DNA from 2 places in the Nitrincola iocasae genome. Region 2 is predicted to be linked to the other one. Evidence: predicted binding sites of a transcription regulator. Region 2 holds the regulator's gene; the other holds the start of a gene.
What was found. Region 2 encodes FliA, which starts transcription of late flagellar genes. Its sites were predicted from a motif close to CTAAAGTTNNNNNNNNNNCNGCCGATA; they were not measured.

Region 1 (3,421 bases), 430 kb from region 2:
AGCGCTTAGCGTTGCCAGGGTGCGGCCATGAAAGGAGTTTTCCATAACAATGATGGCGGGTTTATCGATCTGGCGACTGTGGCCGTAACGACGCGCAATCTTGATGGCTGCTTCATTAGCTTCTGCACCCGAGTTGCCAAAAAACACATTATCCATGCCGGATACCTGTGTGAGTTTTTCAGCTAACTCTTGTTGCAGCGGAATAGTGTAAAGGTTAGAGCAGTGAATCAGTTTACCAGCTTGCTGACAGATAGCCTCAGTGACAGCAGGATGCGCATGTCCAAGCCCGGTAACGGCAATGCCGCTAAGTGCATCCAGGTACTTGTGTCCATCTGTGTCATAGATCCACGCGCCCTGACCATGGTCAAAGGCGACGGATAGACGATTATAGGTATTCATCAGTGGTTGTATGGCCATTCAGCTTCTCTCCCTACAACGCAAAAAGGCAGCCAGAGCTGCCAAAAAAAGAGTTATTCTAGGCTTATCCTCAGGTTTTAGCAATTCACTTTGTGGGTGGACGGGTATTATCTGCGTAAAACAGATTGAATTCTCAGCCTGAGCCCGTATATTTGTAATCAGAGGTGTGAATTTTACCTGACTTTTTTTGTCGGATATAATGCCTGATTATGCAGGTGAGGCTTAAGTATGTTCCGCCAGCCTGATACCGAATATGAGTTTTACAGAAAATAGGTGCTTCAATGAGTGTTGTCGATGTGATTAAAGAGCAGATTGAATCCAATACAATTCTGCTTTATATGAAAGGTACCCCGCGCTTTCCTCAATGCGGCTTTTCATCCCGTGCTACTGAAGCGCTGATGGCTTGTGGTGAGCGTTTTGCATTTGTGAATATCCTTGAGCATCCGGACATTCGTGCTGAGCTGCCCAAATATGCAAACTGGCCAACGTTTCCGCAGTTGTGGATCAACGGTGAACTAGTGGGCGGCTGTGACATTATTTGCGAAATGGGTGCGACCGGCGAGCTTGAAACTCTGGTTAAGGCCGCTGCTGCCGGCGCTGAAGAAGAGCAGCCCCAGGCTTGATTCTCTTAACGGCAGCCGGACTTCAGTCCGGCTGCCGCCTTGCAACTCCGAATCAACGGGTTTGCAGTACCAGATCCCACCCCCCCATATCTTTCCAGCGGTTTACAATCATACAGAACAGCTCGGCAGTTTTTTCAGTGTCATAAATGGCTGAATGCGCACTGCGATTATCAAAATCTATCCCGGCGACTTCACAGGCTTTAGCCAGTACGGTCTGTCCACAGGCAAGCCCTGCCAATGTCGCAGTATCGAAGGTTGAAAATGGATGGAAAGGATTGCGTTTGATGCCTTGGCGTTCCGTCGCGCAACTGACGAAATTATGATCGAAGGTGGCGTTATGTCCCACCAGGATGGCACGTTTGCATCCCTGAGCCTTAATCGCTTTGCGGATGGGTTTGAAAATATTTTCCAGCGCTTGTGCTTCACTAATCGCCTGCCGATCCGGATTCCAGGGATCAATACCGGTGAATGCCAGGGCTGACTGCTCCAGGTTAGCGCCCTCAAACGGAATGACATTGGCACTGTAGGTACGCTCCGGCATCAGATAGCCGTTCTCGTCCATGCTCAGCGTGACAGCGGCAATTTCAAGTAGCGCATCAGTACGGCAATTAAATCCTGCCGTTTCAACATCGACGACGACGGGGAGGTAGCCTCGGAAACGATCGGCCATAAGAGTCTTGTCAACTGAGTGGGTCAAGCCATATCCTTAATCTATGTAATGTTAATAGTGTGTTATTCTAGCAGTCGCGAGAGGCGGAGTGAAATGCAAGGTAAAGCCCTGGCGTATTCTGCCGATAATACAGAGAGTCTTCGTTACTGTCTTTTATAGGGTTGAAAGTTGTATGCCTGGCCGAGCGCTATTGTTTCTGTTGTTGTGTTTGCCTTTTCAGGCCCTTCAGGCTGTGACATTTATGGCACCTGTCGATGCGGTACAATGGGATATTGAGGCTTCTCCTTTTGTTTGTCGTTTGTCGCAGTCTATCCCGGCTTTCGGGGATGCGGTGTTTGAACAGGAGGCTGGAGAAGGTTTGCAGTTTTTGCTGCAGCCAGCACAGACTCAGCAACTTTCCGGGCGTGCACGACTGGTTGCTCAAGCGGCGCCTTGGTCACCGGGCCATGCTCCCCGGTTTATCGGCGAAATGGACGTCAGTCAGGGACAGATTCAGGTGTTGGGTAAGCAAGCGACGCAGATGTTAGCCGCATTGCATGAAGGGCTGATGCCAACGTTCAGTGCTGATCGCTGGTTCGGTGCATCAGAAGCTGTGTCAGTTGGTATTATGTCGGTGAATTTTCATTCAGCCTATCAGGATTACCTGGGGTGTTTGACTGGGTTGCTGCCGGTTAATTATCGTCAAATAGCCCGAACCGCTGTACTCTTTCCTACGGCGGAGCATCAATTATCGGATGCGACTCGTGAGCGTCTGGATCTGATTGCCCAATATGTATTGACCGATGATACTGTGCAACAGATCTTTGTTGATGGACATACCGATAACAATGGTCGACGCTTGTTGCTGCGTGATTTGTCCAAACGCCGTGCTGAGGAAGTTACCCGTTATCTTGTCTCCCGCGGTGTCAGTGAAGATGCTATTATTACCCGCTTTCATGGGGACCGTTATCCGGTGGTCGCCAACGATACCCCTGAAAATCGTACCCGTAACCGCCGTGTGACTATTCGCCTTGAAAAAGACTGAGCGTTTAAAGCGCATCTGTCCTGATTGACAGGCAAGCCCTGCGGCAATCTGTTATTATCGGGTTTTATCTATTAGTCGCCAGGCTCCGGTCAAGACAGCCGGAGTTGGTTAAATCGGGAGCATCAATATGTCCGACGTCAAGAAGGTTGTTCTGGCTTACTCCGGTGGTCTGGATACCTCTGTGATAGTGCGCTGGTTGCAAGATACCTACCAGTGCGAAGTAGTTACCTTTACCGCTGACCTGGGTCAGGGTGAAGAGGTTGAACCTGCGCGCAGCAAAGCGCAGGCGCTGGGTGTGAAAGAGATTTATATCGAAGATCTGCGCGAAGAGTTTGTGCGTGATTTCGTCTTCCCGATGTTCCGTGCCAATACTATTTATGAAGGCGAATACCTGCTGGGCACGTCTATAGCGCGTCCGTTGATTGCCAAGCGGTTGATTGAAATTGCCAACGAAACCGGGGCCGATGCGATCTCCCACGGTGCTACGGGTAAGGGCAATGATCAGGTGCGTTTTGAGCTGGGTGCCTATGCCCTCAAGCCGGGTGTTAAAGTGATAGCACCCTGGCGTGAATGGGATCTGACCTCCCGTGAAACATTGATGAAATACTGCGAAGAGCGCAATATTCCGGTTGATTTCAGCAACAAGAAAAAGAAATCACCTTACTCCATGGACGCCAACTTGCTGCA
Region 2 (3,421 bases):
TCAGCTTTGTGGCAACAATCCACCATGGTATCAAGCTGTAAAAAACCGGCCCCCCCCTTGACCGTATGAAAGCCGCGAAAGATCGCATTCAGCAAGTCCCGATCATCAGGACGCTGCTCTAGTTCGACCAACTGCTCTGACAGAAGCTCAAGTATCTCTCCTGCCTCTACTAGGAAATCTTCAAGAATTTCCTGATCAACATCCAAACTCATAGAGATCTCCTAATCAAAACCCAAGGCTCGAGAGCAGTTCATCCACATCATCCTGACTACTGACTGCACCGGCTTCTTTCTTTTTAAGCTGCGGTCCCTGAGCACGTATCGCATCCTGATCCTCACTGGAATCATCTCCATGAGGCATCTCGATACCGGTTAGACGCTCAACCTTGGCAGCCATATCCATTAGTTTAACCAGCTGTGATTCAACCTGCGTCATCAAGGTGATAACGCGTCGAATCAACTGACCGGTTATATCCTGAACGCTCTGGGAAACCAGAATGTCAGTCAGGGTAGCGCGCAGTTCTGCAATTGTTTTTTCGGACTCATTTTTGACATCACAGGTACGATCATAGACCCCATCCAGGGCTTTGAAATCACCCTCTAACTGGCCTACCAACATCAGCAAATCACGAAAGCGCTCAGACTGCCCATCCAGGCGATCCACCAGACTCAGCGAACGATCTACTCGATCCATGGTTTCATGTGAGCTTTTATCTGTCAGCTCTATAACATAAGCGAGACGATCAGATGCATCTGTCATGGCTGGCAGATTACTCACATCTGTTGATGGAATTTTGTCATCAATATCGGAAGAGAAGGCTTTAATAGCCTCATGAAGCCCACGTGTCAGATGGCCAACTTCATTATAAAAAACCTGATGCCGAGCTTCCTGGAGATCATTTATCAGCTCCATAGCATGGCTGAGATCACCCTGCTCAATCGTCTCAACCAACTCTCGGGCCATCTGCCCAAGCAGGTCCTCGAGACCATCGTATTCCAGTGTGGCTATCTTTTTTTTCATTATTCCATCTCTTGCCAGCGACTTCAGGTGATACGTTCAAATATTTTTTCGATTTTTTCTTTGAGAACGACAGCCGTAAAGGGCTTGATCACATAACCATTCACACCTGCTTGAGCAGCGGCGATGATCTGCTCACGTTTAGCCTCGGCCGTAACCATAAGCACAGGTATATGTGAGAGTTCTGGATCAGCACGAACCTCTTTCAGCAGATCGATACCAGTCATGCCTGGCATATTCCAGTCAGTGATCAGAAACTCGATACGGCCTTGCTTAAGAATCGGCAAAGCTGTTTTGCCATCATCAGCCTCTTCCACATTGGTAAAGCCTAGATCTCGCAGCAAGTTTTTGATTATTCGCCTCATAGTGGAAAAATCATCCACAACAAGAATCCTGATGTCTTTTTTCACAAGACACTGCCCCCCCGGCTTTCTACAGTAAAAGATAAGCGTGCTAAACCTATACTAGACAGGCCCGACACGGATAACAAACAAAAATCACTGCCAATCACGTAACCGCCCCCTTAACCGCAGTGCGGCTTGGGTATGTATCTGACTGACCCTTGACTCACTGACACCCAGAACACTACCAATCTCTTTCAAATTAAGTTCTTCATCATAGTAGAGCGCCATGACCAGTTTTTCACGTTCAGGCAATGTACCGATAGCGTCGGCAAGTGCCTGACGAAATGACGCACTCTGAAATGACTCATCCGGTCCAGGATCATCACCTTCAAACTGCATCCCCACTGAATCGTCTTCATCATGACTCAGCTCATCAATACTAAAAAGTCGACTATCCAGTGAATCCTGCAATAAAGCATGATAAGCAGCAACGGTTATATCCAGCTCTGCTGCCACATCAGCATCCGATGCGTCCCGCCCGGTTCGTAACTCTACAACCCGAATAGCCTCACTGACACGGCGTCCGTTGCGATGAACCGATCGCGGCGTCCAGTCACCACGACGAACCTCATCAATAATAGATCCTCGAATGCGGATACCGGCATAGGTTTCAAAACTCGCCCCTTTACCCGGATCAAATTTTCTTGAGGCTTCCAGCAAACCGATCATACCAGCCTGCACCAAATCATCCAGCACAACACTGGATGGCAACCTGGCCAGAAGATGCTGGGCAATGCGCTTCACCAACGGGCTATATTGTTCCAGCAGCTCATTACTGGTTTTAAATTGAAGCTGGTTATACATACAGCTCAGGTTTCCGGTATTCAGTTAATGTCGCTTGACCAACTGCTCAACAAAAAATTCCAAGTGGCCACGCGGCGTTTTTAAAACCGGCCAGTTTTCTACTTTATTGGCTAACTGCCGATAAGCTGCAGATGCTTTACTTCCTGAAAATGCTTTTAAAACAGGTGTTTGCTTCTGCACTGCTTTACGAACTGCATCATCATAAGGTATTGATCCAACGTATTGAAGCGTTACATCCAAAAACCTGTCAGTTACTGTGAGTATTTTATTAAACATATTACGCCCCTCGGTTTCAGAATGGACCATATTGGCCAGTATCCGAAAGTGCGTCATCTTATGATCACGGTTCAACATCTTAATTAAAGCATACGCATCGGTAATTGACGTAGGCTCATCACAAACAACCACCAACACTTCCTGAGCCGCCTTAACAAAACTAACCACCGACTCTGATATACCAGCAGCTGTATCTATAATCAGAATATCCATCAGCTCAGCGATATCATTAAATGCATGTATTAGCTCAGCATGCTGATGCTCTGACAAAGCCGTCATAGCTTGAGTACCTGAAGATGCTGGTACGATAGACATGTTCTTATCCACCTTAACTAATACATCAGCGAGTGAGCAACGCCCCTCAAGTACATCGGTAATATTCTTTTTAACTCGCAGCCCCAACAGCACATCCACATTAGCGAGCCCCAGGTCGGCATCCATCAACACAACACGCTGCCCCATTTCGCTCAACGCAGCAGACAGATTCACAGAAACGTTAGTTTTACCGACCCCGCCTTTACCGCCAGTCACGGCAATCACTTTTACTGGATGTGGTGCTTGCTTCATGAGTGCCTAGCCCGCCCTGAACATTTGACTGTCACTTTCACTGCCGGTCTCGGAACCCGTATATTGTGCTGCAAGCACCGCTCGACTGACCAGATCCTGACGCTGTGCCACAATCAAATCATCCGGTATTTTCTGCCCATCAGTCACATAGGCCACCGGCAACTGCCGCTCCACGGCCAGCGTCAAAGCATCTCCGATACTTCCCGATTCATCCAGCTTGGTCAGCACACAAGCATTGAGCTCAAGCTCCTGATAATTGGCCCAGGCTCTCTCTAATAATTGGCGCTGGCTAGAGCAGGACAGAACCAGTAGTTTTTTCAGCCGAACCGACACGGATGCCAGCATCTGCTTTT

Region 1: a site for FliA is predicted at 1,811-1,837, ahead of F5I99_RS04645 (flagellar protein MotY). Genes of this name have one in related genera too.

The regions. Positions count from the first base shown of each region.
Region 1 is NZ_CP044222.1:981,529-984,949, forward strand. It holds gene F5I99_RS04630 (aspartate aminotransferase family protein) at 1-417, opposite strand, end outside; gene grxD (Grx4 family monothiol glutaredoxin) at 699-1,040, shown strand; gene rnt (ribonuclease T) at 1,093-1,710, opposite strand; gene F5I99_RS04645 (flagellar protein MotY) at 1,883-2,734, shown strand; gene F5I99_RS04650 (argininosuccinate synthase) at 2,862-3,421, shown strand, end outside.
Region 2 is NZ_CP044222.1:552,029-555,449, reverse strand. It holds gene F5I99_RS02630 (chemotaxis protein CheA) at 1-212, opposite strand, end outside; gene F5I99_RS02625 (protein phosphatase CheZ) at 226-1,020, opposite strand; gene cheY (chemotaxis response regulator CheY) at 1,044-1,415, opposite strand; gene F5I99_RS02615 (RNA polymerase sigma factor FliA) at 1,515-2,225, opposite strand; gene F5I99_RS02610 (MinD/ParA family protein) at 2,250-3,068, opposite strand; gene flhF (flagellar biosynthesis protein FlhF) at 3,075-3,421, opposite strand, start outside.